Regions from separate parts of the Streptomyces sp. NPDC018045 genome, predicted to be linked through region 1. Evidence: riboswitches for the same ligand, from Rfam matches in the RefSeq annotation. Region 1 holds a riboswitch; each other region holds the start of a gene.
The links. Region 1 has a riboswitch for thiamine pyrophosphate ahead of ACH4EB_RS28985 (thiamine ABC transporter substrate binding subunit). Riboswitches for the same ligand answer to the same signal wherever they lie in the genome.
Positions count from the first base shown of each region.

Region 2: linked by a shared signal. The riboswitch ahead of thiO (glycine oxidase ThiO) and the one ahead of ACH4EB_RS28985 (thiamine ABC transporter substrate binding subunit) in region 1 are both predicted to bind thiamine pyrophosphate.
Region 3: linked by a shared signal. The riboswitch ahead of thiC (phosphomethylpyrimidine synthase ThiC) and the one ahead of ACH4EB_RS28985 (thiamine ABC transporter substrate binding subunit) in region 1 are both predicted to bind thiamine pyrophosphate.

Region 1 is NZ_JBIRFL010000018.1:89,112-99,565, reverse strand. It holds gene ACH4EB_RS29010 (hypothetical protein) at 1-151, shown strand, start outside; gene ACH4EB_RS29005 (LOG family protein) at 489-1,679, shown strand; gene ACH4EB_RS29000 (hypothetical protein) at 1,955-3,034, shown strand; gene ACH4EB_RS28995 (ABC transporter ATP-binding protein) at 3,352-4,413, opposite strand; gene ACH4EB_RS28990 (ABC transporter permease) at 4,414-6,027, opposite strand; gene ACH4EB_RS28985 (thiamine ABC transporter substrate binding subunit) at 6,084-7,163, opposite strand; TPP riboswitch at 7,242-7,376, opposite strand; gene rlmN (23S rRNA (adenine(2503)-C(2))-methyltransferase RlmN) at 7,410-8,516, opposite strand; gene ACH4EB_RS28975 (phosphatidate cytidylyltransferase) at 8,642-9,781, opposite strand; gene frr (ribosome recycling factor) at 9,781-10,338, opposite strand.
Region 2 is NZ_JBIRFL010000001.1:271,556-282,009, forward strand. It holds gene ACH4EB_RS01070 (phytoene desaturase family protein) at 1-708, shown strand, start outside; gene ACH4EB_RS01075 (hypothetical protein) at 840-1,943, opposite strand; gene metF (methylenetetrahydrofolate reductase [NAD(P)H]) at 1,996-2,913, opposite strand; gene thiE (thiamine phosphate synthase) at 3,202-3,852, opposite strand; gene ACH4EB_RS01090 (Rv2175c family DNA-binding protein) at 4,008-4,373, opposite strand; gene ACH4EB_RS01095 (NAD(P)/FAD-dependent oxidoreductase) at 4,534-5,814, opposite strand; TPP riboswitch at 5,970-6,085, shown strand; gene thiO (glycine oxidase ThiO) at 6,185-7,498, shown strand; gene thiS (sulfur carrier protein ThiS) at 7,495-7,713, shown strand; gene ACH4EB_RS01110 (thiazole synthase) at 7,724-8,518, shown strand; gene pknB (Stk1 family PASTA domain-containing Ser/Thr kinase) at 8,729-10,454, shown strand, end outside.
Region 3 is NZ_JBIRFL010000003.1:371,266-381,719, reverse strand. It holds partial or broken gene ACH4EB_RS09285 (cyclophilin-like family protein) at 1-109, shown strand, start outside; gene hisC (histidinol-phosphate transaminase) at 269-1,348, opposite strand; gene ACH4EB_RS09275 (LacI family DNA-binding transcriptional regulator) at 1,843-2,943, shown strand; gene ACH4EB_RS09270 (metallophosphoesterase) at 3,655-4,797, shown strand; gene ACH4EB_RS09265 (hypothetical protein) at 5,002-5,910, shown strand; gene thiC (phosphomethylpyrimidine synthase ThiC) at 6,305-8,083, opposite strand; TPP riboswitch at 8,077-8,234, opposite strand; gene ACH4EB_RS09255 (YibE/F family protein) at 8,306-9,937, shown strand; gene ACH4EB_RS09250 (SsgA family sporulation/cell division regulator) at 10,007-10,432, opposite strand.

The sequences.
Region 1 (10,454 bases):
TACTCACACCACCGCCGCCCTCCGCCGCCTCGGTGCTCCCCGCTCGCTCCTCCACCGCGCCTCCGCCCTGCGCATCCTGGCCCTCCTTCTCGTCCTGGGCCCCCTGACTTGGGCCATCGCCGAACTCGCCGCACTTCCCCTTCTCCACTGACCCCGACACCCAGCCCACGCCCGCCTCGCCCCGTCCCGTCCCGCCCCCATCTCGCCCCGTCCTGCCCCGCCTCACCCCGTCCCGTCCCGCCCCCATCTCGCCCCGTCCTGCCCCGCCTCGCCCCGTCCTGCCTTGCCTCACTTCCAGCCCCCCCGCCCCCTCCCAGAGCCACCACGTCCACCGAGCCCACCGGAGCTACCGGACTCCCCGGCCCGCCAGGGCCACCGGGGCCAGGTCATTCAATGCCCAACGCCCTCATAGACGCCCCACGCGGGCGCCCCACCCAGCCCCCGGCCCTCGCCCCAGGCCTCGGCACCCCCCGCCTACCATGGCGGGCGTGCAGCCGAACTCCGAGTCCCCCACGCCCCACTGCCCCATCGACCGATCGCAGCGTCGCGGCAGCGACCGCGAGATCGAGACACTCGCCGCATTCGACCGCGTCCTGGCCGCGGGCAGCCTCCGCGGCTATCGCGTCCAGTCCGTGGACCTGACCGGCCGCACCTCCGCCCTGCTCGGCACGCCGGCCGCCGACGCCGTATTCCTCGGCTGCCGAATGGAGCCGGAGGCCGCCGCGAGCGTGCGCGCGGATGGCGCTCTGGTCTTCCCGCCGATACCGGATCTGCCCTTCGACCCGTACCGCGCCGGTCTCTACTCGCCCGGCGAACTCTTCGAGGCCCTCGCCACGGACACCGGCTACCCGGCCACTCCCGACGCCCAGGCCTACGACTGGTACCAGCGGACCATGTCGGACGGCGACGTCTTCGCCTCCATGCTGCGCGGCATCCACGACGACGCCATCTCCGACGCGCTGGACGAGCACCTCGCCGGCGCCCGCGTCGTCGGCATCATGGGCGGGCACGCGCTGGAACGCGGTTCCGACGCGTACGCCGGCGCGGCCCGCCTCGGGCGTCAGCTCGCCCGTACCGGCCTGACGGTCGCCACGGGCGGCGGCCCGGGCGCGATGGAGGCCGCGAACCTCGGTGCGTACACCGCCCCCTTCGACGACGCCATGCTCGACGAGAGCCTCGCTCTCCTCGCCAAGGTGCCGCACTTCAGCCCCTCGGTGACGGACTGGGCGCGGGCCGCCTTCGAGGTACGCGACCGTTGGCCGGACGGCGGCGACTCGGTCGGCATTCCCACCTGGTTCTACGGGCACGAGCCGCCGAACGCCTTCGCGACCCACGTCGCCAAGTACTTCGTCAACGCGGTCCGCGAGGACGGTCTCCTGGCGCGTTCCAACGCCGGAGTCGTCTTCCTGCCCGGGGCGGCGGGCACCGTGCAGGAGATCTTCGACAACGCGACCCCGAACTACTACGGCTCGCGGGGTGAACCGACCCCGATGGTCCTCGTCGACCGTGTCCACTGGACCGAGAGGCTGCCGGCCTGGCCGCTGCTGCAAGCGCTTGCCGCGGAGCGCGCCATGTCCGACAAGATCGCTCTGGTCGACTCGGTGGAACAGGCTCCGGAGGTGCTGGCCCGCCTCACGGACACTCCCGCTTCCGCTCCCGGAACGGGCCCGACGGCCTGACGGCTTGGCGGCTTGGCGGCTTGGCGGCTTGGCGGCTTGGCGGCTTGGCGGCTTGAAACGAACGAACCGCCGGAAGCCAGGGGCAGCTCGCCGACCGGCTCGTTGCGCCCCGCCGGAAGGTACCCGCCCGGTCCGGCCACCGGCCTGATGCGTCCTTTCCTTCCGCCCCGGATGCATCTGTCTGACCGTCCGAGGCAACTCCCGTCCCCGAATCCACGTCTGGCTAGCCAGGTAATGCACAGGTAAATCCATGCAGTGCGCGAACGGAGTTCTTGGTGGTCATCGGTCTTCTGACGGCGGTAGCGGCCTCGGTCTGCTACGGCACGGGGTCGGTCCTGCAAGCGGTGGGATCGCGCAAGTCCGCGCGCCGGGAGGCGGCTGCCGCGTCCACGACCGGCGTCACCCAGCATGGCGGGCCCAGCCTCTCCTCCACCGCCAAGGCTGCCGTGACGTGGGAGTTCATGGTCGGCACGGTGCTGGACTTCGTGGGGTTCGGCCTCGGCGCGCTGGCCGCCCGGCTGCTGCCGCTGTTCCTCTCGCAGACGGTCATCAGCGCCAACCTCGTGATCACCGCCGTACTCAGCATCAAGCTGCTCGGCATCCGGCTGAACCGGCCCGAGTGGGCCTCGATCGCCGTGGTCTGCTCGGCGCTGGTCCTGCTGGCGACGGCGGCCGGGCCGGAGGGCGGCGGTGACGCGTCGACGACCACGCATTGGTGGCTGCTCGTCGCCTCGATCGTGCTGATCGGCGGGGGCACGCTGGCCGTCCGACTGCTCGGCAGCCGCGCCGCGATTCTCGCCGGTCTGCTGTCCGGCCTGGGCTTCGGCGCGCTCGGTGTCGGAGTACGCGTACTGAGCGGCGTCGACCCGTTCCACCTGCCCACGCTCTTGGCCGACCCCGCCCTCTACGCCATCCTGGTCGCCGGGATCGGCGGGATGTACCTGCACACGGTGGCCCTACAGATCGGTTCGGTCAACGGCGCCACGGCGGCGCTGGTGGTGGGCGAAACGGTGGTGCCGGGCATCCTCGGCGTGCTGTGGCTCGGTGACTCCTCCCGCCCGGGCTTCGCGTGGGTCGCCGTACTCGGCTTCGTCGTCGCGGTGGCCGGCGCCGTCGCGGTCGCCTGGTTCGGCGAGCCGGAAGACGGCTCCGCCGCCGGATCGCCCGACGCCGCGGCGCCAGGCGCGGCGGGCGCCCCGGACGGGGCCCCGGGCGGCCGCTCGCACGCCCCTGGTGCGGCGACGGCGTCCACCGAGGGAGCGAAGGCACTGGTCGGGCAGCCGGCGAGCAGCGGCGACGACCGGTCCGGTACCGAGCAGGCCGACCCGGCAAGCAGCCGCACCAGCTCGTCTTAGGGCGGCCTCAGGCCCCACCCCTCACGACCCACGACCGTCCCTCCCCCCGGGGCCACGCGTGGCCCCGGGGGGAGGAGCATCCGCACGAGGGAGTCGGCGACCGCACATGGACTGTTGACTGCGGCCGTCGAAAACCGCCCCGTGCCTGCACGAAGATGGGCCTGCGCAACCGGGCTCGGGTGGGTGCTCCTCGCGTACGGACTCGGCCTGGTGGTGCGCAGGCCCAGCGGCTGACGCCCCGGTGAGCGCCCGATGGGCTGGCCCCGCGGGCAGTCCAGTCACCGGGGCCCCGCGCCCCGCCCGTACAACGCCGCCCGTCAGCGGTCCAGCACCACGATGTCTTCCGCCGCGAAGCGGACGCCCACCCGCTCCCCGTCCTCCGGGGCGTCGCGCAGCGCGCAAGCGGCCTCCACCTGCGGGCCGCCCGCAGGCTGGAGGAGGAGCGTGACGTGGGTGCCGCGGAAGGTGCGGGCCACGACCGTGCACGGAAGCCCTTCCGTCGCGGTCGTGATCCGTACCCCGGCCGGGCGGACGAGCAGTCGGCACGGACCGTCCGCCGTGCCCTCCGGCACGGGCAGCTTGCCCCACGCGGTGTCGGCGGACCCGCCCCGTACGGTCGCCTCCACCACGTTGTCGAAGCCGAGGAAGCGGGCGACGAACTCGGTGGCGGGACGCTGCCAGACCTCCAGCGGCGTGCCGCTCTGCGCGATCCGCCCCTCCTGCATGACCACCACCCGGTCGGCCAGGGCGAACGCCTCCCCCTGGTCGTGGGTCACCGCCAGCACCGTCGTGCCCAGCTCGCCGAACACCCGCCGCAGTTCTACGACCAGGCGTTCCCGCAGACCGCGGTCGAGCTGGCCGAGCGGTTCGTCCAGCATCAGCAGCCGGGGCTGCGGCGCGAGTGCCCGGGCCAGCGCGACCCGCTGCTGCTCGCCGCCGGACAGCGCCGCGACGGCGCGCCGCTGCGCGCCCGGAAGGCCGACGAGGTCCAGAAGGCCGGCCACCGTGCGCTCCTGCTCGGGGCGGGAGGCACCGCGCATGCGCAGGCCGAAGGCCACGTTGCCGCCCACGTCGCGCTGCGGGAAGAGCTGGTGGTCCTGGAACATCAGCCCGACACCGCGCCGGTGCGTCGGTACGCCCGACTGGTCCCGGCCCTCCAGGAACACGCGTCCCGCGTCGGCGGGCCGCAGCCCCGCGACGACCCGGAGGAGGGTGGACTTCCCGCTGCCGCTGGGCCCCAGAACGCAGACGATCTCCTGCTCGGCGACGTCCAGACGCACCGCGTCCAGCGCGGGCGGCTGCCCGTCGCGGAAGCGGACGGTGACGTCCTCCAGCCGCAGCAGCGCCTGGTCCGTCGCTGTGTCAGCGTGTTCCGCCATCTAGAATTCTCCGGCCTGATCGGTACGGATGCGCTCCAGCGCCAGCAGCGCGCCCGCGCACACCACCATCAAGATCGTGGACAGCGCCATCGCCTGCCCGTAGTTGAGTTCTCCGGCGCGTCCCAGCAGCCGCGCGACGGCCACCGGCAGCGTCGGGTGGTCCGGCCGTGCGATGAAGACCGTCGCGCCGAACTCGCCCAGCGACACGGCGAAGGCGAATCCCGCGGCGACCAGCAGGGCCCGCCGCACCAGCGGCAGGTCGACCTCGCGCCACACCCGCCACGGCGAGGCCCCCAGCACCGCCGCCGCCTCGCGCAACCGCTCGTCCACGGCGCGCAGCACGGGCAGCATGGTGCGTACGACGAAGGGGACACCGACCAGCGCCTGGGCCAGTGGCACCAGCCACCACGACGACCGCAGATCGAGCGGCGGCTCATCGAGAGTGATCAGAAAACCGAAGCCGACGGTCACGGCCGAAACCCCGAGGGGCAGCATCAGCAACGCGTCGAACCCCCGCACCAGCCTGCCGCCCCGCCTCGTCAGCGCGGCGGCCGCCAGCCCGCCCACCACCAGGGCGATCAGGGTGGCGGCGGCGCCGTAGGCGAGCGAGTTCCCCAGGGCGTTCAGCGGGGCGACGGCGAAGGTGCTGTCCATCGAGGCGGCGGACCGCAGCGCCCGGTAGAAGACCAGTCCGTAGCCGTCCGGCCCGGCGAAGGAGCGCTCGATCAGCACCACCAGCGGAACCACCAGCAGCAGCGTGATCACGGCGAGCGTCCCCCACAGCAGTGCCCACTGGCCGGCGCCGCGAGGCCGCCGCACGGTCTGCGCCGGGTCGACGAGCGTGAGGGTGGCCTCCCGGCGCCGTACGGTCCAGGCGTGCAGGGCCAGCAGGGCCAGTACGGCGGCGAACTGCAGCATGGTGAGGACGGCGGCCGTGGGGAGGTCCAGGAAATCGGCGGTCTGCCGGTAGATCTCCACCTCCAGCGTGGAGAACGTCGGGCCGCCCAGAATCTGCACCACCCCGAAGGAGGTGAAGGTGAAGAGGAAGACCATCAACGCGGCGGCCGCGACGGCCGGCGCCAGGGCGGGCAGCGTCACCCGCCGCCAGGCGCCCCAGCGGGACGCCCCGAGCACCCGGGCCGCTTCCTCCTGCCGCGGGTCGAGCTGCCCCCAGAGGCCGGCGACGGTCCGTACGACCACGGCGTAGTTGAAGAACACATGCGCCAGCAGGATCGCCCACACCGAGGTGTCCAGCCGTACGCCCCACAGGTCGTCCAGCACCCCGCCACGCCCGACCAACGCCAGGAACGCCGAGCCCACCACCACCGTCGGCAGCACGAACGGCACCGCGACCACGGACCGCAGCAGTTGCTTTCCGGGGAATTCGAAGCGCGCGAAGACATACGCGCCGGGGAGCGCGATCAGCAGCGTGAGCCCGGTCGAGGCCGCCGCCTGCCAGACGGTGAACCACAGGACATGCAGAACATCCGGGTCGGAGAGCACCTCCCCGGCCCGGCCCAGCCGCCACTGCCCGCCGTCCTTCAGCCCGCGCCCGACGATCGCGGCGACCGGGTAGGCGAAGAACAGTGCGAAGAAGGCGAGCGGCAGGGCCATCAGGGCGAGCCGCGTGGCCGTGCCCCGTGCGCGGCGTGCCCGCTTCTCGGCGCCGGCTACTTCAGGACGAGCGAGGACCACTGCTTGATCCACTGTTCGCGGTGCTCGGTGATGTCCTCCGGAGCCACCGTCTCCGGCTTGTCGATCTTCTCGCCGTACTTGGTGAACAGCTCCGGCAGCTTCGCGTCCCTACGCGCCGGGTTGACGAACATCTGGAGCGGTACGTCCTCCTGAAACTCCTTGCTCAGCAGGAAGTCCAGCAGCGCCTGGCCGCCCTTCTCGTTCTTGGCGCCCTTGAGCAGGCCCGCGAACTCGATCTGCCGGAAGCAGGTGCCGGTCGCGACTCCGGTCGGGGCCTCCTCGGGCGCGGGCTTCTTGCCGAGCACCTCCACGGGCGGGCTGGACGCGTAGGAGACCACCAGGGGCTTGTCGCCCTTGCCCTGACCGGCCGCCGAACCCGAGAACCGCTCGTTGTAGGCCTGCTCCCAGCCGTCGACGACCTCCACGCCGTTGTTCTTGAGCTTCTTCCAGTAGTCCTGCCAGCCGGACTCGCCGTACTTGGCGATGGTGCCGAGCTGGAAGGCGAGCCCCGGCGACGACGTGGCGGAGTTCTCGGTGACCAGCAGCCCCTTGTACTCGGGCTTGAGCAGGTCGTCGAAGGTCCGCGGCGGTGCGATCTTGTGCTCCGCGAAGTAGGCCCGGTCGTAGTTGACGCAGGTGTCGCCGTAGTCGACCGGCGTCACCCGGTGTTCCGCCTTGTCGAGCTGCAGTTCCTCGGGGACGCTCGCCAGCCCCTTGGTCTGGTACGGGCTGAAGAGCCCCTCCTTCAGGCCGCGCGACAGGAGCGTGTTGTCGATGCCGAAGAAGACGTCGCCCTGGGGGTTGCTCTTCGAGAGGATCGCCTGGTTGACGGCCTTGCCCGCGTCCCCGCCCTTGAGGACGTCGACCTTGTAACCGGTCTGCTGGGTGAACTTCGCCAGCACGGACTTGGAGACGTTGAAGGAGTCGTGGCTGACGAGCGTGACGGTCTTCGGGTCCTTGCCGCCGCCGCTGCCGCCCGAGCCGCATGCGGCGAGCGCCGTCATGCCGGCCGCGACGGCCAGCGCCGTGACGGCGATCCTTCTGGTGGTGCTCACTGGATTCCTCCTGGCTGGCCAGGAAGAGACGCGGCCCCACCCGGCGCTGCACGGAGCAGTCCGGATGGGGCGCAACAGCATGAGTGACGACCGAACTTCCTACCCGGAATGACCCGGGCGAGGTTCAAGGGTCTGCGGCACCTCGGTGTCCGTGACGCTCGGTCCGTGACACTGCCGCACTCTCAGCGCTGTGGCGCTCCCCTGTCGGAATGTGCATTTGTTCGATCACACAGTACCAGCGGGCCCTCAGCGCTCCGAGGCGGCGAGCTGCCCGCAGGCGCCGTCGATCTCCTGCCCGCGCGTGTCGCGGACGGTCACCGGCACCCCGTGCGCGGCGATGGCCTCGACGAACGCCTTCTCGTCCTCGGGACGCGACGCGGTCCACTTCGAGCCGGGCGTCGGGTTCAGCGGGATCAGGTTCACGTGGACGCGCTTGCCCTTGAGCAGACGGCCCAGGAGGTCACCACGCCACGCCTGGTCGTTGATGTCCCGGATCAAGGCGTACTCGATCGAGATCCGCCGGCCGGACTTCTCCGCGTACTCCCAGGCCGCGTCCAGCACCTCACGCACCTTCCAGCGCGTGTTGACCGGGACGAGGGTGTCACGCAGCTCGTCGTCGGGCGCGTGTAGCGACACCGCGAGCCGGCACTTCAGGCCCTCGTCCGCGAAGCGCAGCATCGCCGGGACGAGACCGACCGTGGACACCGTGATGCCACGCTGCGACAGGCCCACCCCGTCCGGCTCGGGGTCGGTCAGCCGCCGGATCGCGCCCACGACCCGCTTGTAGTTCGCCAGCGGCTCGCCCATGCCCATGAAGACGATGTTGGACAACCGGGCCGGCCCACCCGGTACCTCACCGTCGCGCAGCGCCCGCATGCCGTCGATGATCTGGTGAACGATCTCTGCGGTGGAGAGGTTCCGGTCCAGGCCGGCCTGCCCCGTCGCGCAGAACGGGCAGTTCATGCCGCACCCGGCCTGCGACGAGATGCACATCGTGACCCGGTCCGGGTAGCGCATCAGCACGGACTCCACGAGGGTGCCGTCGTGGAGCTTCCACAGCGTCTTGCGGGTGGTGTCGTCGTCACAGGAGATGTGCCGCACCACACTCATCAGCTCGGGCAGCAGCTCCGACGCCAGCTTCTCCCGCGCCGCGGCCGGGATGTCGGTCCACTCCGCCGGGTCGTGCGCGTACCGCGCGAAGTAGTGCTGCGAGAGCTGCTTGGCGCGGAACGGCTTCTCACCGGCCGCGGCCACGGCTTCGCGCCGCTCGGCGGGGGTGAGATCGGCAAGGTGCCGCGGGGGCTTCTTGGCTCCGCGCGGCGCGACGAAAGTGAGTTCTCCGGGCTTAGGCATGGTTCATCCAGTGTCGCAGACGTACGAAGTGACGATCGCCGACGCGATCCGCGGGCGCTCCCGGGACGTACGTAGGGCCCGCCACGCGGAGTGGCGGGCCCTACGTACGTCCGGAAAACCGCTGGTCAGCCGGAGCCGACGAAGATCACGTACAGCAGCCAGACGATCGGGGCGGTCGGCAGCAGGGAGTCCAGGCGGTCCATGATGCCGCCGTGGCCGGGCAGCAGCGTGCCCATGTCCTTGATGCCGAGATCCCGCTTGATCATGGACTCGCCGAGGTCACCGAGCGTCGCGCTGGCCGCCACGGCGATACCCAGGAGCAGGCCCTGCCACCAGACGCCGTCCTTGATGATCAGCTCCATGCACAGCGCGCCCGCGACCATGGCGAACAGCACCGCGCCCAACAGCCCCTCGCGGGTCTTGCCGGGGCTGATGCGCGGGGCGAGCTTGTGCTTGCCGAAGCGCCAGCCCACCGCGTACGCGCCCGTGTCGCTGACGACGGTCAGCAGCAGGAACGTCAGGACGCGCTGCGGTCCGTCGTCGGCGGCGAGCATCATCGCCACGAACGTCGCCAGGAACGGCACGTAGAACGCCGCGAAGACGCCTGCCGTGACGTCCCTAAGGTAGTTGTCGGGAGCCTCCGTCATGCGCCATACGAGGGCGGCGAGCGCGGTGAGCGCCATCGCCACCCACGCGCCCTCGGCGCCGCGCACGTAGCCGGCGACCACCATCGCCGTACCGCCGAGCGCCAGCGGGACCAAGGGGACCTTGACGTCCTTGCGCTCCGCCAGCCGCGAGGTCAGCTCCCACAGGCCCACGACCACCGCGATGACTATCACGCCCACGAACAGCGGCTTGTAGACGAAGAGCGAGAAGAGGATGACCGCGCCGAGGCCGACGCCGACCCCTATGGCGGCCCGGAGATTACGTCCCGCGCTCTTCTTCTGCGGCTTGTGGGGTTGCTGTGAGCTGTCGGGCCCCGGCAAAGAGGTGGGCATGGGCTCCTGCGGCTGTTCGTCGCGGAACGAGGGGCCGCTCAGCCGAGCGGCCCCCCTGTCGTCCCGGTGGTCCCGGACGTCGTCCAGAGAGCTCCGGTCGTCGTCCTGGTGTCCGCCTGCGTCGGGCACGATGGGCATGGGGCGAGTCTGCGCCGCCGCGCCCCAGTCGTGCACGGGACCCGCCGAACCGGCGGGCCCCTGGTCGGGTGGTCCCCATTGACCGGCTTGGCCGACGCCAGGCGGGGCCCCCCAGGATGACTCGTTCATCAGACCTCGAGGAGCTCGGATTCCTTGTGCTTGAGGAGCTCGTCCACCTGCGCGACGTACTTCGCGGTGGTGTCGTCGAGCTCCTTCTCCGCACGGCGCACCTCGTCCTCGCCGGACTCCTTGTCCTTGACGAGCTTGTCGAGGGTCTCCTTGGCCTTGCGCCGGATGCTGCGGATCGAGATCTTCGAGTCCTCGGCCTTGTTCTTGGCGACCTTGATGAACTCCCGGCGGCGCTCCTCGGTGAGCTCCGGGAAGTTCACGCGAATGATGTGGCCGTCGTTGCTCGGGTTGACGCCCAGGTCGGAGTCCCGGATCGCCTGCTCGATGTTGCGCAGCGCGCTCTTGTCGAACGGGGTCACCACGGCCATCCGCGGTTCGGGCACCGAGAACGACGCCAGTTGGTTGATCGGCGTCATGGCGCCGTAGTAGTCCGCCACGATCTTGTTGAACATCGCCGGGTGCGCACGTCCGGTGCGAATCGCGGCGAAGTCCTCCTTGGCGACCACGACGGCCTTCTCCATCTTCTCCTCGGCCTCGAGGAGGATCTCTTCGATCACCACTTGCTCCTGGTCTTTTCGGTAAGAAGCAGAGCCTCGCCCCTGCCGCGCGTCTTCTCCTGCACGGTGTCCGACCGGCAGGCCATTGTCCATCCCCGTGCCGAGGTCTTCCCCCG
Region 2 (10,454 bases), on a different contig from region 1:
GGGGTGGCGCCCGGCCGGCTGACGGCGCTGCTCAAGGGCGCGGAGCCGTGGGGCGCGGACGACGTGCGGCCCGACGCCGACGCGGCCCGCCGGACGCCGGGGCGGTTCACGGTCGCCCTCGCGCTGCGCGGTCCCCGCCCGGCCGGCGCGGCCCACCGCACGGTGGTCCACGCGGCCGACCGGGCGGCGGAGCTGGCGGCGCTCTTCGGGGCGGGCCCGGGGGCGCTGTGCGACCGTCCGACGGTGACCGTGCTGCGCCCGGACGACCCGGAGTCCCGGCCCGACGACGGCCACGAGGCCGTGACACTGAGCGCCGCGGTCGCGCCGTACGGGGATCTGGCCCTGCCGCTGGCGGGCCCGGGGCCCGCGCGGACGGCGCCGGGAAGTCCGGTCGCCGAGGAGACGGCCGCGCAGGCGGCAGCCGCCGACCGACTGGTGGCGGCCGCCGAGGCGGCGATACCGGGGCTGCGGGAGCGGGTGCTGTGGCGGGCCGTGCTCCCGCCCGCCGAGGGCGAGTCGGTGCCGGGTCCGGCACTGGCCGGCGCCGGGGGCCGCTTCCTGCGCCCCGCCAACCGCACCCGCATACCGGGGCTTTACGCGGTCGGCGGGTGGACGCATCCGGGCGGCGGGCCGGCGCACGCGGGAATGTCGGGCGCCCTGGTCGCGGGCCTGATCGTCAACGGGGACGACTGGCGCGGCTCCGAGTGAGCGACGGGATCCCCGCAGGCCACGGGTGAGCCGGCGGCGTCCCTCGGCTGAACGGGGCGCACCGCGCCGGGCCGCTCGGCAGGGAGCGATGGCGCTGCCGCCGGGAGCCCCGGCCGCACCGGCCGCGCCCCTCAATACCGGTAGGGCTGCCCGTCGTAGCCCTGGGTCTGCGGGGGCTGGTAGGGCGGGTACGGCTCGTCCACGGTGGGTTCGTTGCCGCGCTGCTGGGGGACCCACACCCCGCCGGGCGGGGTGTCGCCGTAAGCGGGCTGCGCCTGGCCCTGCGACGGGTCCTGCACGCCGGTGTACTGCTGCGTCGGGTAGCCCCGGGTGCCCCCGAAGGCGTCGGGCTGGTCGTACGGGTCGTACTGCGCGGCGTACTGCTGCGGACCGGCGTACGGGTCGCAGTAGGGCTCCTGGCCATGGCCCTGAGCCGGGCTCTGGGCCTGCCCGTGGTCTTGGCCCTGCCCGTGGTCTTGGCCCTGGCCGTACTCCTGGCCCCGCCCCTGGTCCGCGCCGTAGGCGCTGTAGTGGTCGGCGTAGGCGCCCTGTCCGCTCTGGGCGGCGGCGCCGTATCCGCCGTCGTAACCGTAGGAGTCCTGCCCGTAGGCCCCGTAGCCGTCGTGAGCGGTGGCGTAACCGGGCTGCTGCGAGCGCGCGTCGGAGCTGTATATGCCGTACTGGCCGGTCTCGTCGGGGACCGGCTGCGGGGCGTACACCTCGGTGGGGTCCCCGGCTCCGTAACCTTCCGGGGCGCCGTCCCCCCGGGAGCCCGGGCCGCCGGTGAAGCCGTCCTGCCGGGCGAAGGAGTCCGTGCCGTCGTACGCGGCCGTACCGGCCGGTGGCGTGCCGCCGTCCGCTCGCCCGGCGCCCGCGCCCTCCGTGGCCGGGACCGCCTCCACACCGGAGACCTGGAGGGTCGGCCCGGCGGCCGCGGCCCTGCCGCCGCCCCGGGCCCGGCGCCGCCGGTTGTCGCCGCGCTTGCCGCGCAGCGCCCAGCCGGCGGAGAAGCCGCTGCGGAAGGAGAGCGTGACGTAGGTCTGCCCGACGGCGAAGGCGATGGCGCCCACCGCTATCACGATCACCGACGGGATGACGACGCCGACGACCACGCCGAGGAAGCCGGTGAAGGCCAGCAGCCGCCACCGCAGCCGGGCCTTGTACTGGAGCAGCAGTTCGCCGAGGAGCCAGAGCGCGACACAGCCGAATGCGATGTAGAGGACCACCCAGCCCATGTACGCCCCTCTTCCGCCGCCCCACAGGCCGCCGTGGTGCGGCAAACCGCCGTCAGGACTGCTGGTGCAGACCCAGATTCTCGTAGATTTCCAGCGTCGCCGTGGAGTGGTTCAGGGTAATGAAGTGCAACCCGGGACTTCCCTCGGCCATCAAGCGCGCACACAGTTCCGTCGCATACTCGATGCCAATGGAGCGTACAGCCGCCGGATCGTCCTTGACGGCGAGGATGCGCTCGGCCAGCTCGGGCGGGAAGGCGGCATTGCTGAGCTGCGCGAACCGTTCGATCTGGCGGACGTTGGTGACCGGCATGATCTCCGGGATGATGGGCGTCTCGCAACCCGCCGCCGCGACCCGGTCGCGCAGCCGGAAGTAGTCCTCGGCGTAGAAGAACATCTGGGTGATCGCGAAGTCCGCCCCGGCCCGGCACTTGTCGACGAAGTGCCGTACGTCGGCGTCCCAGTCCGTGGAGCGCGGGTGCATCTCCGGGAAGGCCGCCACGCCGACGCAGAAGTCGCCCGACTCCTTGATGAGCCGGACCAGTTCGGCGGCGTACAGGACGCCTTCGGGGTGCTGGATCCAGTCGCCCATGGGGTCGCCGGGCGGGTCGCCGCGCAGCGCGAGCATGTTGCGGATCCCGGCGTCGGCGTACTGCCCGATGATGTTGCGCAGGTCCGCCAGGGAGTGGTTGACGGCGGTCAGGTGGGCGACCGGGGTGAGGGTGGTGTCGGTGGCGATCCGCTCGGTCGCGCGCACCGTGCCCTCGCGGGAGGTGCCGCCCGCCCCGTACGTCACGGAGACGAAGGTCGGTGCGACCGCCTCGATCCGGCGAATGGCGTTCCACAACGTCCGCTCGCCCTTCTCCGTCTTCGGGGCGGCGAACTCGAACGAATACGACTGCTTGCCGGAAGCGAGCAGGTCGCGCACGGTCCGTGCGCGATCAGTCCTGGTGGAAGCTGTGCCTAGGGCCATACGTGCAGATTATCCACCGGCTCCCCGCACACCAACCGGCTCCGGGGAAATGCCCGGATAGCCGCGTTCCGGTCCACGCCTCGGACACCGGCCGGCCACCTCGCGTCCAGACGACCTGCGCCGACACGGTCCGGACGGCTCGGGGCGGTACGGCTCGGGCGGCCTGCGCCGGTACGGACCGGACGGCCCTCGTCGATACGGACCGGACGGCTAGCGCGAAGCCGCGCTCCGGCCACCGTGCGGCCGGAGCCACCCCGCGGGCCTGCCCGGAGCCGCCGCGCGCCCCGCTCACACGCCGTGCGCGCGCACCCGCTTCGCCAGGCCGGCGGCCGCGGCGCCCGGGTCCTCGGCCTCGGTGATCGCCCGGACGACGACCACCCGGCGGGCGCCCGCCGCCAGCACCTGGTCCAGGTTGGACGCGTCGATGCCGCCGATCGCGAACCAGGGGCGCTCCGGCCGGCGCGCGGCCGCGTACCGCACCAGGCCGAGGCCGGGGGCGTGCCGACCGGGCTTGGTGGGGGTGGGCCAGCAGGGGCCGGTGCAGAAATAGTCCACGCCGGGCTCGGCCAGCGCGGCGTCCACCTCCGCCTCGGCGTGGGTGGACCGGCCGATCAGCACCTCCGCGCCGAGGACGGCGCGGGCGGCGGGCACCGGCAGGTCGCCCTGGCCCAGGTGCAGTACGTCCGATCCGATGGCGTGGGCGACGTCGGCGCGGTCGTTGACCGCCAGCAGTTTGCCGTGCCGGCGGCAGGCGTCCGCGAAGACTTCCAGGTGGGACAGTTCCTCGGCGGCTTCCATGCCCTTGTCGCGAAGCTGCACGATGTCCACGCCCGACGCGAGCACCGCGTCCAGGAACTGCGCGAGGTCGCCCTGGCGCCTGCGGGCGTCCGTGCACAGGTAGAGCCGGGCGTCGGACAGGGCGTGGCGTGCGGTGGTCATCGGGCGGGTCCCCCCGGGTCTGCGGCGTGCGGGCCGGGCCTTCCGGCCCGCACGCCATGGGTGCGAAGACGGCCGCGGCCGCGGGTGCGGACGCGACGGCGCCGCGGCCGCGGCCGTGTCCGTGCACGGAACGCCCGCAGCCGGGCCGGACGAGCCTAGACGGCGAGCGCCTGGGCCCGGCGCTTCACCTCCGTACCGCGGTTCTCCCGCAGGGCCTGGGCGGGGGTGCCGGGCAGGGTGTCGTCGGCGGTGAAGAGCCACTCCAGCATTTCCTCGTCGGCGAAGCCGTCGTCCCGCAGGAGCGTGAGCGTCCCGACGAGGCCCTTGACGACCTTGCCGTCCTTGATGAAGTCGGCCGGCACGTGCAGGGCGCGGTTCTCGCCGCGGCGCACCGCGATGAGCTGGCCCTCCTTCACCAGCTGCCGCACACGCGTCACCTCGACGCCGATCATCTCTGCGATGTCGGGCAGGGTGAGCCAGGCGGGAACGAGTCCATCGATCTTTGCGTCAATCTCGGTCACGGGACAAGCCTGCCACCTCGCACTGACAGCCGGTAGCGGGGCATCCCCATCGGCGCAGCCCACGGCACCCGAACGCACCGCCGTCCGCCCCGTCGCACCGGCCCCGGCCGCCGGTCGGCGGACCCGGGCCCCGGCCGTCCCCGTCACCGCCGGTCCGCCCTCAGAGCGCCGCCGACTTCAGCGGCACGGACGCGTCCGCCGCCATCCGCCGGTCCAGCGCCGTGCCCCGCTCGATGAGCCGGCGCCCCTGGGCCAGGTCGCGGGGCCGGCCGACCGCCAGCAGCGCGACGAGTACGCCCTCGCGCAGCCAGATCACCGACCAGGCCGCGCTCTCCGGGTCACCGCGCCAGATCGTCTCGTCGGCGCCGGCGTGGTGCCCGGCGTACTGCACGAAGCGGCCGAACTGCTCGGACCAGAAGTACGGGACCGGGTCGTAGACCGGCCCCTCCGCCGCGCCGCGGACGATGGTCGCGGCGACCGTGCGCGGCCCGTGCAGGGCGTTGTCCCAGTGGTGGACCAGCAGGCGGCTGCCGTAGCGGGCGGACGGGAAGGAGACGCAGTCGCCGACCGCGTACACGTCGGGCAGCGTGGTGCGCAGCCGCTCGTCGGCCAGGACGGAGCGGTCCTCGGGCGACAGCTCGACGCCGGAGCCGGCCAGCCAGGAGGTCGCGGGGCGGGCGCCGATGCCGACGACGACCGCGTCGGCGGTGAGCGTCGCGCCGTCGGCGAGCGTCACCGCGCCCTCGGTGACGGCGGCGACCCGGGCGCCGGTGCGCAGCCGGGCGCCGCTGTCCTCGTACCAGGCCGCCATGGGGGCGGCGACCTCGGCGGGCAGCGCCCCGGCCAGCGGCCGGTCGGCGGCCTCGACGACCGTCACCCGGCAGCCCGCCTCACGCGCCGCGGTGGTGAACTCCGCGCCGATCCAGCCCGCGCCGACGACCACCACCTCGCGCTGCCCGGCCAGTACGGGCCGCAGCCGCTCGGCGTCGTCGAGGGTGCGCAGGACGTGTACGTCCGGCAGTCCGTCGCAGCCGGGCAGGGTGACCGGCTCGGCGCCGGTGGCGATCACCAGGTGGTCGTACGGGAGCGGCCCGGCGTCCGTCTCCAGCACCCGCGAGGCGCCCGCGAGCCCGGTGGCGCGCCGCCCGAGGAGCAGGTCGATGCCGAGCGCCTCGAAGTCCACGTCGAAGGTGGCCCCGTCGGCCTTGCCGAGCAGCACGGCCTTGGACAGCGGCGGGCGGTCGTACGGCCGGTGCGGCTCGTCGCCGAGCACCGTGATCGCGCCGCGCCAGCCCTGCTCGCGCAGGGCGACGGCGGTCTGCACACCGGCCAGGCCGGCGCCGACGATGACGGCGCTGCGGGCACGTTCGGCCGCGCGCTCGGCGGGTCCCCGGTCCGGGCGCGTGCGGTCAGGGTCCTGGGACTGGGTCTGCTCGCTCACCCGATCACTGTAGGACGGCGTGTCGCGCGACCATCAGCACCGCGCGACGAGATCTATGACACAACGTCACGGCCCGTCACCCGTCGGCACCGGCCCCGCGCCGCGCACCGGGCGCTCCCTTACGGCGCCTCGGCGGCCCGTACTAGGGTTGCCGGTGAACGCACACGCGGGAGCCCGGACGCGACCGGGCTGAGAGGGAGGCTGACGCGGCCTCCGACCGTACGAACCTGATCCGGGTCATGCCGGCGAAGGGAGGGGCTGGACGCCCATGCATCCACCTGCACACGAACCCGTACGGCCGACGGTACCGACGTCCTCGCGGCCGCCCGCGCAGGCGCCGGGTGCGGCCGGGTCCGACCGGACCCCGGACGTGCTCGTCATCGGCGGCGGCATCATCGGCCTGGTCACCGCCTGGCGGGCGGCCCAGCGTGGGCTGCGTACCGCCGTCGCCGACCCGGACCCCGGCGGCGGCGCCGCCCAGGTGGCGGCCGGGATGCTGGCCGCCGTCACCGAGCTGCACCACGGCGAGCAGACGCTGCTCGGCCTCAACCTCGCCTCCGCCCGCCGCTATCCGGAGTTCGCCGCCGAGCTGACGGAGGCGAGCGGCCTGGACCTCGGCTACCGCCGGTGCGGCACCCTGGCCGTCGCGCTGGACGCCGACGACCGCGCCCACCTGCGCGAGCTGCACGCCCTCCAGCGCCGCAGCGGCCTGGAGTCCGAGTGGCTGACCGGGCGCGAGTGCCGGCGTCTGGAGCCGATGCTCGCGCCGGGCGTGCGCGGCGGGCTGCGGGTGGACGGGGACCACCAGGTCGACCCGCGCCGGCTGGCCGCCGCGCTGCTCGCCGCCTGCGAGCGGGCCGGCGTCGCCTTCCACCGCGCGGCCGCCGGGCGGCTGACCGTCGAGCGGGGCCGTGCCACCGGTGCCGAGCTGGCCGATGGCGTCCGGATCGCGGCCGGGCAGGTCGTGCTGGCCGCGGGCAGTCGCAGCGGGCGGCTGGCGGGCGTCCCCGGGGACGTGCTGCCGCCGGTGCGCCCGGTCAAGGGCCAGGTGCTGCGGCTGCGGATGCCGGACGGCCGGCCCGGCGGCGTACCGTTTCTGTCCCGCACCGTACGGGCCGTGGTGCGCGGCGGCCCGCTCTATCTCGTGCCGCGCGAGAACGGCGAGCTGGTCGTCGGCGCCACCAGCGAGGAGCTGGGCTGGGACACCACGATCACCGCGGGCGGGGTGTACGAACTGCTGCGGGACGCCCACGAACTGATCCCCGGCATCACCGAACTGCCCCTGGTGGAGACCCGCGCCGGACTGCGCCCCGGCTCGCCCGACAACGCGCCGCTGCTGGGCCCGACCTCGCTGCCCGGCCTGCTGGTGGCGACCGGTCACTTCCGCAACGGGGTGCTGCTGACGCCCGTCACGGGCGACGTGATGGCGGCGGCACTGACCGGCGGCCCGCTGCCGGAGGAGGCGCGGGCGTTCGCCCCGGGCCGCTTCGCACCGAAGCCCTCCGACCGCTCGGCGTCGTCCGACCGCTCGACGCCATCCGATCCCGCAGCGCCGCCCGGCCCCTCGGCGCCGCCCGGCCGCTCGGCGTCAACCGGCCCCTCGGCGCCGTCCGGCGCCGCCCCGGCAACCGGCGCCCGGCAGGCCCCCGCGCCTTCCCCCGCCCCTCAGGAGCAGCCCGTATGACCGTCACCGCGCCCATCACCGTCTCCGTGAACGGCGAGCCCCGGGAGTTCCCCGGCGGGCTCACCCTGGACCGGCTCGTCGCCGGTCTGACCACGGCGCCCGGCGGCGTGGCCGCCGCCGTCAACGAGGCCGTGGTGCCGCGCGGCCAGTGGCCCGCCACCGCGCTCGGCGACGGCGACCGCGTCGAGGTCCTCACCGCAGTCCAGGGAGGCTGATCCGTACGTCATGGCCGACGATCTCCTCACCCTCGCCGGCACCGCCTTCGGCTCCCGTCTGATCATGGGCACGGGCGGGGCGCCCAGCCTCGACGTCCTGGAGCGGGCGCTGCTCGCCTCCGGTACGGAGCTGACGACGGTCGCCATGCGCCGCCTGGACCCGACCGTGCAGGGCTCGGTGCTGTCCGTACTGGAGCGGCACGGCATCCGCGTGCTGCCGAACACCGCCGGCTGCTTCACCGCGGGCGAGGCCGTCCTCACCGCCCGGCTGGCCCGCGAGGCACTGGGCACCGACTGGGTCAAGCTGGAGGTGGTCGCCGACGAGCGCACCCTGCTGCCCGATCCGGTCGAGCTGCTGGACGCCGCCGAGACGCTGGTGGACGACGGCTTCACCGTCCTGCCGTACACCAACGACGACCCGGTGCTGGCCCGGAAGCTGGAGGACGTGGGCTGCGCCGCGATCATGCCGCTGGGCTCCCCCATCGGCTCCGGGCTGGGCATCCGCAACCCGCACAACTTCCAGCTCATCACCGAGCGGGCCGGGGTCCCGGTGATCCTGGACGCGGGCGCGGGCACCGCCTCCGACGCCGCCCTGGCCATGGAGCTGGGCTGCGCCGCGGTGATGCTGGCGTCGGCGGTGACCCGTGCGCAGGAGCCCGTCCTGATGGCGGAGGCGATGCGGCACGCGGTCGAGGGCGGCCGGCTGGCGTTCCGGGCGGGGCGGATCCCGCGCCGCCACCACGCTCAGGCCTCCTCGCCCACGGAGGGCGTCGCCGCGCTGGACCCGGAGCGCCCCGCTTTCTGAGGCACGGGCCCGCCTTCCGAGGCGCGGGGCCCCGCCTTCCGAGGCACGGCGGGTGGCGCCCGGGACGGCCGCCGCCCGCCCCGCGAAACGGGCATCCCGCCCATCCCGGCTCGGCCGGTGGCCTGCCCCTGTCACTGTTCGGATGCAATGGCCCCGGGTTCACGGGCAGGGCGTCCGGCACCGCCGTGGCGGCTCGTAGACTCGTCTGCCGTGGATACGACCCTTCAGGACCCCCTGGTCGGGCACCTGCTCGACGGCCGCTACCAGGTGCAGGCGCGCGTCGCCGCCGGCGGCATGGCCACGGTCTACCGGGCCATGGACACCCGGCTGGACCGGGTGCTCGCCCTGAAGGTGATGCACCCCGCGCTGGCGGCCGACGCCGCGTTCGTCGACCGTTTCATCCGCGAGGCCAAGTCCGCCGCGCGGCTCGACCACCCCAATGTGGTGGGCGTCTACGACCAGGGTGCCGACGGCACGTACGTGTACCTGGCGATGGAGTACGTCGCCGGGTGCACGCTGCGCGACGTCCTGCGGGAGCGCGGCGCCCTCCAGCCGCGGGCCGCGCTGGACATCGTGGAGCCGATCCTGGCCGCGCTGGGCGCCGCCCACCGGGCCGGGCTGGTGCACCGCGACATGAAGCCGGAGAACGTCCTGATCGGCGACGACGGCCGGGTCAAGGTCGCCGACTTCGGCCTCGTGCGGACGGTGGACACCCACACCACCGCCTCGACCGGCTCGGTCCTGGGCACGGTCTCCTACCTGGCGCCCGAACAGATCGAGGACGGTACGGCCGGCCCGCCCGCGGACGTCTACGCGTGCGGTGTCGTGCTGTTCGAGATGCTGACCGGCGGCAAGCCGCACACCGGCGGCAGCGCGGCCCAGGTGCTCTACCAGCACCTGCACGAGGACGTGCCGGCCCCTTCCGCGTACGCGCCCGAGCTGGCGCCGCAGCTCGACGACCTGGTCGCCGCGGCCACCGCGCGCCGCCCCGAGCTGCGCCCGCAGGACGCGGTGACGCTGCTCGCACAGACCCGCGCGGTACGGGCCGAGCTGTCCGACGCGCAGTTGGACGCGGTGCCGCCGCAGGCCCACGAGGCGCCGGAGGACGGCTCGCGGACGGGCTCCGAGGACCGTACGAGCGTGCTGCCGCGGGTCGCCGGGCAGCCGCCGCTGCCCCCGGAGGAGCCGCTGAACCGGACCAGCAGACTGGAGGCCCCGGCACCGGACCCGGCGTCGGCGGACGGGCGGACCACCCGGCTGCGCCCGGCGGCCGCCGTCCCCCGGTCCGGGGCGTGGGCCGGGCTGCTGGGGGCCCGGCGCAGGACGGCCTCGGTGATCGCCGCCGTGCTGCTCACGCTGGTGGTGGGCGCGGGCGTCTGGTACATCAACTCCGGACAGTTCACCACCGTCCCGGCCGTGCTGGACATGACGCAGGCGAAGGCGGAGCAGACGCTGCGCGCGGAAGGCCTGGACGTGAAGGTCAGGCGGGCCTTCAGCCCCAACGTGGAGCGCGGCCACGTCATGGCCACGGACCCGGAGAACGGCGAGCGCATCCGCGGTACGGGCACGGTCACCGTCACCCTGTCCAAGGGCCCCGAGATCGTCCAGGTGCCCGACCTGGCGGGCACCCCGGTCGCCGACGCCAAGCGCAAGCTGCGCGACCTGGGGCTGACCGTCGGCACGGTGCACAAGGAATTCTCCGACGAGGTCGCCAAGGGGTCGGTGATCGGCACCGACCCGGCGGCGGGCAGCAAACGCCGGCCGGAGACCGCCGTCGCGCTCACGGTCAGCCGTGGTGCCGAGGTCGGCGTACCGGACGTGACCGGCCGGGACCGGGCGGACGCGGAGGCGACGCTGCGCGGCGCGGGCTTCGAGGTGAAGATCGCGGACGGTACGGTGCACTCCCCGCACGACAAGGGCACGGTCGCCCGGCAGT
Region 3 (10,454 bases), on a different contig from region 1:
GGGCGAGTCCCGCCTCGCCCCCCCCGCAATGTGCTCGGCCGCCTCGACGGCGACCCGCGCGCTGGACACGGTGCGGGGCGGTGATCCCCTACGGGTCGAGCGCGCGTGATCCGCCCAGTCGGCGGAACCGGCGGGACCGGCGGGACCGGCGTGCACCCGTCCGACGCACGCCCCACCCGGCCGGCTCACGGCACCTAGCTGGTCACCGCGCTTGCCGAGCATGCTTTCCCGCTGGTCACCGCGCCCGCCTAGCACGTTTTCCCGCTGGTCACAGCTCCTTGCGGAACTGCTCGGCCGCCTGCACGAACAGGTCCATCGCCGCCGTCTCGCCGATCGTCACGCGCACCCCCTCACCCGGGAAGGGACGCACCACCACCCCGGCCTTCTCGCACGCCGCCGCGAAGTCGAGCGTACGGTCGCCCAGCCGCAGCCAGAGGAAGTTCGCGTGCGTTTCGGGCACCGTCCAGCCCTGCGCGGTCAGCGCCTCGCAGACCCGGGCCCGCTCCGTGACCAGCGCGTCCACCCGCTCCATCAGCGCGTCCTCGCTGCGCAGCGAGGCCACCGCCGCCTCCTGCGCGAGCTGGCTCACGCCGAACGGCACGGCCGTCTTGCGCAGCGCGGCCGCCACCGGCTCGTGGGCCACCGCGAAGCCGATCCGCAGCCCGGCGAGCCCGTACGCCTTGGAGAAGGTTCGCAGCACACAGACGTTGGGGCGGTCCCGGTACAGGTCCAGACCGTTCGGTACGTCCGCATCGCGGTTGAACTCCTGGTACGCCTCGTCCAGGACGATCAGAATGTCGCTCGGCACCCGGTCCAGGAACGCCTCCAGCTCCGCCCGGCGGACGACGGTGCCGGTGGGGTTGTTGGGGTTGCAGACGAAGATCAGCCGGGTCCGGTCGGTTATCGCCGCGTACATCGCGTCCAGGTCGTGCACCTCACCGGCGGTCAGCGGCACCTGCACGGAGGTGGCGCCGGCGACCTGGGTGACGATCGGGTACGCCTCGAAGGACCGCCACGCGTAGATCACTTCGTCACCGGGCCCGGCGGTCGACTGCACGAGCTGCTGGGCCACGCCCACCGAGCCGGTGCCCGTCGCCAGGTGCTCGACGGGCACCGAGAAGTGCTCCGACAACTCGGCCAGCAGCCCCGCGCAGGCCATGTCCGGGTAACGGTTGAAGGCCCCGGCGGCGGCCACCGCGCTCTCCAGGACGCCGGGCAGCGGCGGATACGGGTTCTCGTTGGAGGACAGCTTGTACGTGACGGGGCCGCCCGTCGCCGCCGGCTTGCCGGGCTTGTAGGTAGGGATGCCGTCCAGCGCAGCGCGCAGCTTCGGGCTCTTCTCGCTCACCGCAGGTTCCTCCTCGACCGTGCCGTCCGTCGCCAATACTCCACACCTTATGAGGATTGCCCCGTCAGGCGTAGGCCCCAGCCGGTACGGAAACCGTCCCGGAGTGCCAGCCCGGTAGGAGCGGATGCCCGGCCGGTGCACCTGTCCGGCACCCCGCCCGGGAAGATCGTCTCGGCGGGAGGCCCCCGGCCGGGAGATCACCGCGCGTTCCGTCCCCACCGCGCACAGCCCTTGGGGAGCGCTACTCCCTCCGTCACGCGCCGGTGGCTCGCGCCGTGGCGCGCATCCCTCGTGAAGGTGACTTGAGACCTCTTCGAGACCTGGACCAATCGGCAGGCGACTCCCAACGTTCCTCAACCAGTCGCTGGCGGGCACCACCAACTCCCTTGCTTTCGCAGGGCATCAAGGTCATAAAGCCGTGCAGAAACGTGCCTTTCCGCTCCTGCACGCAGCGCCCCGCGAAAGGACCGCCCGAGCCCTACTATCGGCTCGCCATGACAGCAGCAGGGAAGCACCAGGTGAGCCGGTCTACCGGTCGCCGGCTGGGGCGGGCAGGCATCCGGGACGTGGCCGCCGCAGCCGGGGTATCCATCACGACTGTCTCCGACGCGCTCAACGGCAAGGGCCGGCTTCCGGATGCCACCCGTCGCCACGTCCGCGAGGTGGCCGACCGGTTGGGTTACCGCCCTTCCGCCGCCGCCCGCACGCTCCGTACCGGCAAGTCAGGACTGATCGGCCTGACCGTCACCACGTACGGGGATGAACCTTTCACCTTCACCGAATTCGCGTACTTCGCGGAAATGGCCAGAGCCGCCACCTCGGCGGCGCTCGCCCGCGGGTACGCCCTCGTCATCCTGCCCGCGACCTCCCGCCACGACGTCTGGTCGAACGTCGCCCTCGACGGCACCGTCGTCATCGACCCGGCCGACGGCGACCCCGTCGTCACCGAGCTCGTACGGCACGGCATCCCCGTCGTCTCCGACGGCCGGCCCGGCGGCACCCTCCCCGTGATGGGCTGGGTCGACAACGACCACGAGGCGGCCGTCCTCGGCCTTCTCGACCACCTCGCCGACGCCGGCGCCCGCCGCATCGGCCTGCTCACCGGCACCACCACCGACACCTACACCCGCCTGTCCACCACCGCGTACCTGCGCTGGTGCGAGCGGGTCGGCCAGGACCCGGTGTACGAGTCCTACCCCGCCCACGACCCGTGCGCGGGCGCGGTGGCCGCCGACCGGCTGCTGGCCCGTCCGGACCGTCCGGACGCGGTGTACGGCCTGTTCGACCCGAACGGCACCGACCTGCTCGCGGCCGCCAGACGCTACGGGCTGCGCGTCCCCGAGGACCTGCTGCTGGTCTGCTGCAGCGAGTCCACGGTCTACGCCACGACCGAGCCGCCGATCACCACCCTCTCGCTCAAGCCCCGCCGGATCGGCACCGCCGTGGTTCAGCTCCTGATCGACGCCATCGAAGGGCTGGACAGCGGGCGTCCGGTCGAGCAGGTGATACCGACGGATCTGATCGTGCGGACCTCCTCCCAGCGCAGGTCCACACGGACGACCGTCAGTCCGCCCCGGGGACCGTCCGGGGCCTGAGGCCGCCGGTCACCGCGCGGGCCCTCCGGGTCCGACCGTCACACGTTCGAGCGGCCGTGTGGACGTGCCTTCCGCGTCCACACGGCCGGAGGTTTGTGTGGGGCACGCGAGGTGTTGTGTGCACGGTGGGGGCTGTGCGGCGGTGTGCCGGCGACCGTGCGGCGCGCGGCGGGCCCGTAGAGCCTGTCACGGTGCCCGTACGACCTGTCGCGGTGTCCGTACGAGTGTGGTACCCGTGCGACGTACGGCGGCCCCGTACGACCTGTCGCGGCGCCCGGGCGACTTGTGGCACCCGTGCGGCATACCGCGGGGCCCGTGCGACATACCGCGGTGCTCGCCCGACGCACCGGTGCACCGCCCCGCCCTCCGCCTCGGCCGGAGCCCGCCCCGTCACCGGCTCGCGGTCGGCCGACGCCACGCCGAAAGCGCCACTCGGGCGACTTCATCACGTCGTACCGTCGTCCTGCCGTCGCCGTGCCGCCCGCCCGGTGCCCCGTCGCCCGGGATAAAATCGGGTGGATCCCGGAGAAAACGGCAGCGAAGACCGGGCGCCGAACGATTGACCACCCCCGGGTGCGTCACAACCCGCGAGCGGCATTCCTATGATGGGCGCACGACACCACGGACCGCCGTCGACCAGGCAAGGTCCGCGAGGTGCACGGCGGCGCGATGGTGGAGGGGTCGATGACTCAGGGGGCCAGTGTGGGACCCATGGTGCGGACCATGCCGGCACAACCTCCGGCTCCGGCACAGCCGCCGGTGCCCCCGGCACCCGCGGTTCCCCCGCAGCCGCCGGCGCCGCCGGCCTCCGTGGGCGCGCCCGCCGCCCCGCACGGCATGCCGCCCGAGTACACGCCCACCGAGCGCTCCCTCCCGGTCATCGGCGCCGGTGCCCGGGCCGACGGCACCGGCCACGCCGCCGGCCGTACGGACCTCCCGCCCGTCACCCGTACGGACACCCTCATCGACCGCCCGACCGTCGACCTGACGGCGGTGCCCGAGTCGGCCGCGTCCGCCTCCGAGCAGCAGGAGGGCGGCGGCCCGCTGTACGTCGTCGGCGACGTGCACGGCTACTACGACGAGCTGCGCGAGGCGCTCGCCGCCGAGGGGCTCATCGACGCCGATGGCCAGTGGGCCGCCGGCAACGCCCGGCTGTGGTTCCTCGGCGACTTCACCGACCGCGGCCCGGACGGCATCGGCGTCATCGACCTCGTCATGCAGTTGTCCGCCGAGGCCGCGGCGGCCGGCGGCTACTGCAAGGCCCTCATGGGCAACCACGAACTGCTGCTGCTCGGCGCCAAGCGGTTCGGCGACACCCCGGTCCAGTCCGGCGCCGGTACCGCGTCCTTCCAGGCCGCCTGGCTCCTCAACGGCGGCCAGAAGACCGACATGGACCGCCTCCAGGACCACCACCTCCAGTGGATGGCCCGGCTGGACGCCGTGATGGAGGAGGACGGGCACCTGCTCGTGCACTCCGACACGACCGCCTATCTGGAGTACGGCGACTCCATCGAGGACGTCAACGACACCGTCCACGACGTCCTCACGCGCAGCGACGCCGACGAGGTCTGGGACCTGTTCCGCAAGTTCACCAAGCGGTTCGCCTTCCGCGACGAGGAAGCGGGCCCGCTGGCCGTACGCGAACTCCTCGACACCTACGGCGGCCGGCGCGTCGTGCACGGCCACAGCCCCATCCCGTACCTCCTCGGCGAGGTCGGCGGCGAGGACGACGAAGGTGAGGGCATCGCCGTCGACGGTCCGCACGTCTACGCCGACGGGCTGGCGATCGCCATGGACGGCGGGATCACCATGGCCGGAAAGCTACTGGTCGTTCAACTTCCCCTGAGTGGCTGAGCGTTATCCGGGCAGGGGTAGCGGCAGGTAGGGAAGTGGCGCAGCGGGGTCCGAGCTGGACAGGAGCGGTCCCTATTTCCGCAAACACCCTGTCACCCCGTGCCGGAGGCGCTCTACCATCGGTCTATCCGTAGCAGGCTCTCCTCCGTTTCCGCCCACTGCCCGGCCCACGCCGGCCTGTACGGCCCTACGGAGCATCGGGGGATGCACATGAACAGCGCTCCGCACCTGCTGAACGAGGACCGCGCGGACTTCGCGCGGCTCCTCGACGAGGCGCTGCGCACCGCGGAATACCGACCGGAAATGACCTCCGCGGCGGGAAAGCACCTCAACACCGAGCAGTTGCGCACCATGGCGCTCAGCGCCACGTCCGCCATCGCCGTATGCGCGACGGCCGAATACCGACACTATGTACGGCTTCGCGAGGAGCTGCGCACTCCCGCACCCGCACCGGACGCGGGCGGTGTGGAAGGCCGTGAGGAGAAAAGCGCGTCCGCGGGCGGCCCGGGGATCGACCTCGCCACGACCGTGAGCGAGGTCGCGGAACCGGCCGGTGCCGGGCTGGGCGCGATGCTCGCGGTACTGGCCCCGGTACTGGCGGGGATCGCCGCCGTCCTGTTCCTGGTCATCGGATACATCCTGCGGACGGTCGGCACCGACCCGGCCGCCGCCCAGCCGATGATCAGCGTCGGCTGGATCTTCGCGGCGATCACCGCCGCGGGGGCCCTCATCGCCATGGCGAGCCTGGTCCACGCGGCCTGGCGCAACGGGTCCACCTCGCTCCGCGCCCCACGCACCGGTGACGGGCGCGGCGGCCGGGCCCGGGAAGTGGACCTCGCCCGGGACGCCTGGCGGCAGGCGCTCCTGGAGCGCGGCATACTGCCGTTCCTGCGCGAGGCCCTGACCGACCCGGCCGGCGTCAACGGCCACGGCACGGCCCGGTACGTACCGCGCCGCGGCGTCGACGGTGGCAGTCGTATCCCGTCCCTGGGCTACTCACGGCCCGACTTCACCAGCCCGGACGGCGGCCCGCCCGCCGCTCCCCGACCCCGCTTCACCAGCCCGGACTTCACCAGCCCCGACTACGGCGGCCCGGACCACCATCCTGAATAGCGCCGACGTTCCATGACCGCGGGGGCCCGAAGCCGGGCCCCCGCGGTGCGCGTGCGAGGGCACTCCGCCCCGGTGGAGTGAAATGCGGTTCACCGGGCGGGGGTTGGAGTGGCCGGGGACTTACGTTCGGCGTGGAGGTGATTCGCGATGAGCGAATACGACCAACGACGGGTCACGAGACCCAGCAGGACGCCATGGACGTGAGTGACTTCGTGTACGGCGGCGACAGGAGCGCGCGTACGGAGGATCGCTCTCCCCCACGGGGAGCCCTGGTTCCCCGCAGCCGATGTCTGCCGGGAACCGGGTTACACGACCACCCGTGAGGCGCTCCTGGATCATGTGCCGAGCGACGAGAGTTTCCTGACGGCTTCGGGCCCGTCCGTCTCAGAAACCCTCACTCCGCGATCGGCAAATACACCCGATTCCCCGCCGCCGCGAACTCCTTCGACTTCTCGGCCATGCCGGCTTCCGCCTCCGCGTCGAGCGCCAGGTCGCCGCCGTGTTCGCGGCGGATGTCCTGGGAGATCTTCATGGAGCAGAACTTCGGGCCGCACATGGAGCAGAAGTGCGCCGTCTTCGCCGGCTCCGCCGGCAGCGTCGCGTCGTGGAAGGCGCGCGCCGTGTCCGGGTCGAGGGCCAGGTTGAACTGGTCCTCCCACCGGAACTCGAAGCGCGCGTCGGACAGCGCGTCGTCCCACTCCTGGGCGCCCGGGTGCCCCTTGGCCAGGTCCGCCGCATGGGCCGCGATCTTGTACGTGATGACACCGGTCTTCACGTCGTCCCGGTCCGGCAGGCCCAGGTGCTCCTTGGGCGTGACGTAGCAGAGCATCGCGGTGCCCCACCACGCGATCATCGCCGCGCCGATCCCGGAGGTGATGTGGTCGTACGCGGGCGCGATGTCCGTGGTCAGCGGGCCGAGCGTGTAGAACGGGGCCTCTTCGCAGATCTCCTGCTGAAGGTCGATGTTCTCCTTGATCTTGTGCATCGGGACGTGCCCCGGGCCTTCGATCATCGTCTGTACGCCGTGCCGCTTGGCGATCGAGTTCAGCTCCCCGAGCGTCCGCAGCTCCGCGAACTGCGCCTCGTCGTTGGCGTCCGCGATGGAGCCGGGGCGCAGCCCGTCGCCGAGGGAGTACGTGACGTCATAGGAGGCGAGGATCTCGCAGAGTTCCTCGAAGTGGGTGTAGAGGAACGACTCCTTGTGGTGGGCCAGGCACCACGCCGCCATGATGGAGCCGCCGCGCGAGACGATGCCGGTCTTGCGGCGGGCCGTCAGGGGGACGTACCGCAGCAGGACTCCCGCGTGCACGGTCATGTAGTCGACGCCCTGTTCGGCCTGCTCGATGACCGTGTCCTTGTAGATCTCCCAGGACAGTTCCTCGGCCTTGCCGTCCACCTTCTCCAGTGCCTGGTAGAGGGGGACGGTGCCGATGGGGACGGGGGAGTTGCGCAGTACCCATTCGCGGGTGGTGTGGATGTTGCGGCCGGTGGACAGGTCCATGACCGTGTCGGCGCCCCAGCGGGTCGCCCAGGTCATCTTCTCCACCTCCTCCTCGATGGAGGAGGTGACGGCGGAGTTTCCGATGTTCGCGTTGACCTTCACCAGGAAGTTCTTGCCGATGATCATCGGCTCGATCTCCGGGTGGTTGACGTTGGCGGGCAGTACGGCCCGGCCGGCCGCGATCTCGTCCCGTACGAACTCGGGTGAGACGTTCTCGCGGAGCGCGACGTACTCCATCTCCGTCGTGACCTCGCCGCGCCGCGCGTACGCGAGCTGGGTGACCGCGGCGCCGCCCCGGCCCCGGCGGGGCTGCCGGGGCCGGCCCGGGAAGACCGCGTCGAGGTTCTTCAGGCCGCCGCGCGGCGAGGTGTGCTTGAGGCCGTCGTCCTCGGGCCGCGGCGGGCGGCCCGCGTACTCCTCGGTGTCCCCGCGGCTGATGATCCAGTTCTCCCGCAGCGGTGCCAGGCCGCGGCGGACGTCCGTTTCGATGGTGGGGTCGGTGTACGGCCCTGACGTGTCGTAGAGCGTCACGTCCTTGCCGTTGGTGAGGTGCACACGACGGACCGGGACCCGGAGGTCGGGGCGCGATCCGGCGAGGTAGCCCTTGTGCCAGCCGATCTCCTTGGCGGAGCCCCGGCCGTTTTCGGGCGTGCGTGCATCCTGCAGAGTCATGAAGACCCACTCCCTACGCCGGCATTACCCGGTAACAGGTTCGGCGGTCGACGCAGCGATGTCCGTGCCGGCGGTCCGGCTTCTGCCGGACGTTCCGTACGGGGGTCAGCGCCCTCTCAGCCCGGTGCTCCGAGCTCCCGCGATTGCAAAGGTGCCACCACGGTAGCGGCCGGTGTGGCGCGGTGAACAGGGGGCCCTGCCAGTTCTTGCGATGATCGTGCGGTGACCAGCAACGAGCCTTCGCACTCCGCGCACCACGACGCTTCCGGTCCGCCGCACGGGTACGGGTACGGGCCGCAGCCCGGGTCCGCGCCCGGCCCTGATGCCGACTCCCGACGCGTCGTGCCTGATGACGGCCGTCAGCGGCACGCGCGCGCGCCACGCGACCAGGGGCACGACCAAGGACGCGGTCACGGGCACAATCACGGGCGCGATCCCGGCCAAGCCACACCGGAGACCGGCCACGGGGCCGGATCCGGACACGGGGCCGGGCACGGCCACGGCCACAGCCACGGGCACGGCCCCGCCGCCCCCGTCTCCCGTCACCTGCGGAAGGTCATCGCCGCGGTGCTCATCCCCTTCGCCGCCGCGGTCCTGGCCGGTCTGGTCGTGCTGTGGCCGGGCGGCGCTCCCGACCACAAGCCGACCGGCGTCGGCTTCGACCAGCCGACCGAGAAGGCGAAGGTGGTGAAGGTGGAGGAGGTGAACTGCGCGGACGTCCATGCCCAGCAGCAACAGCAACCGTCGCAGCAGCAACCGTCCTCCCCCGCGGGCCCCCGGCAGCCCACGCACTGCGAGCGGGCGGTCATCGAGGTGACCACGGGCAAGGACACGGGCCGGCGGTTCGAGTCGATCGTGACGCCCGACGCCACGCGGCACTACAAGGCCGGGCAGGGAGTCGTGGTCGCGTACGCGCCCAAAGCGCCCAAGGATTTGCAGTATTCGGTCACCGATGTGGACCGGACCTTCCCGATGTGGGTACTCGCCGCCATCTTCGCAGCGGCGGTCGTCGTGGTCGGGCGGCTGCGCGGCGTCCTCGCGCTGGTCGCGCTGGTCGTGAGCTTCCTGGTCCTGACGCTGTTCATCCTCCCCGCCATCCTCCAAGGGTCGAATCCCCTGGTGGTCGCCATCGTCGGGGGCAGCGCGATCATGCTGGTCGCCCTCTACATGTGCCACGGCCTCACGGCGCGTACGTCCGTCGCCGTCCTGGGCACGCTCGTCTCACTGCTGCTGATCGGCCTGCTCGGCTCCGTCTTCATCGGATGGGCGCTGCTGACCGGCAACACCGACGACCAGACCGGACTGGTGCACGGTCTGTACCCCGACATCGAGATCCGCGGGCTGCTGCTCGCGGGCATCATCATCGGTTCGCTGGGCGTGCTCGACGATGTGACCGTCACCCAGACCGCCGCGGTCTGGGAACTGAAGGAGGCCGACCCGTCGGCAGGCTGGCGCAAGCTCTACACCGCGGCGATGCGCATCGGCCGCGATCACATCGCGTCGGTCGTCAACACACTGGTGCTCGCCTACGCGGGCGCGGCACTGCCGTTGCTGTTGCTGTTCTCGATCGCACAGAGCAGCGTCGCGACAGTCGCCACCAGCGAGGTGGTCGCCGAGGAGGTCGTACGGACGCTGGTGGGCAGCATCGGCCTGGTCGCGTCCGTACCGCTGACCACTCTGCTGGCCGCGCTGGTCGTCTCGGCTGACCGGGGCACGGGCGGCGGCCTGCGCACGGACCACGGCACAGGCCGGGGCGATGACCGGGATACGGGGCGGAGCGCAGGACGCGCAGGGCACGCGGGACGGCGTGCCGGGCGGAGCGCCGGCGGTGGCAGACGGCGCCGCAAGCGCTGAACCGGCCGGTCGGCTCGGGCGCGTCCGGCCCGGCGACCATCCGGCGGGGCCGGCCGGAGCCGGCGCCGGTCACCCCGCCTTCTGCGCCTCCGAAAGAATCCGGTCCAATGTCGAGTCGAGCGTGTCGCACACCTCTTCCTCCCCGATCGGGACGAGTCGGTCCGTACGGTCGAGGAAGGCCACCAGCGGCGCGGCGCCGGCACGGAACAGCGCCCGTTCGTCGGCCACCTGAAGGCTGATGAAGACATCGCTGAGGTGCTCGGAGGAGGACGGCTCGATGCGTACGTCGCCCTCACCGGACGGCTTGCTCAGTCCGTCCAGCAGCAGTTCCCGGCTGAACGCCCAGGTCACGGGCACATCGCCGGGAAGGTCGAAGGTGAAGCTGACCGCATAGGGGTCCGCGCGGTCGAAGTACAGCTCCACCGGGATACGGAAGGCGAGTTCCTCGGACACGAGGAAGCTCATGATCACTTCTGCCTGAACTGTGTCGGTCATCAACCTCTGCCCCGGACTTGGT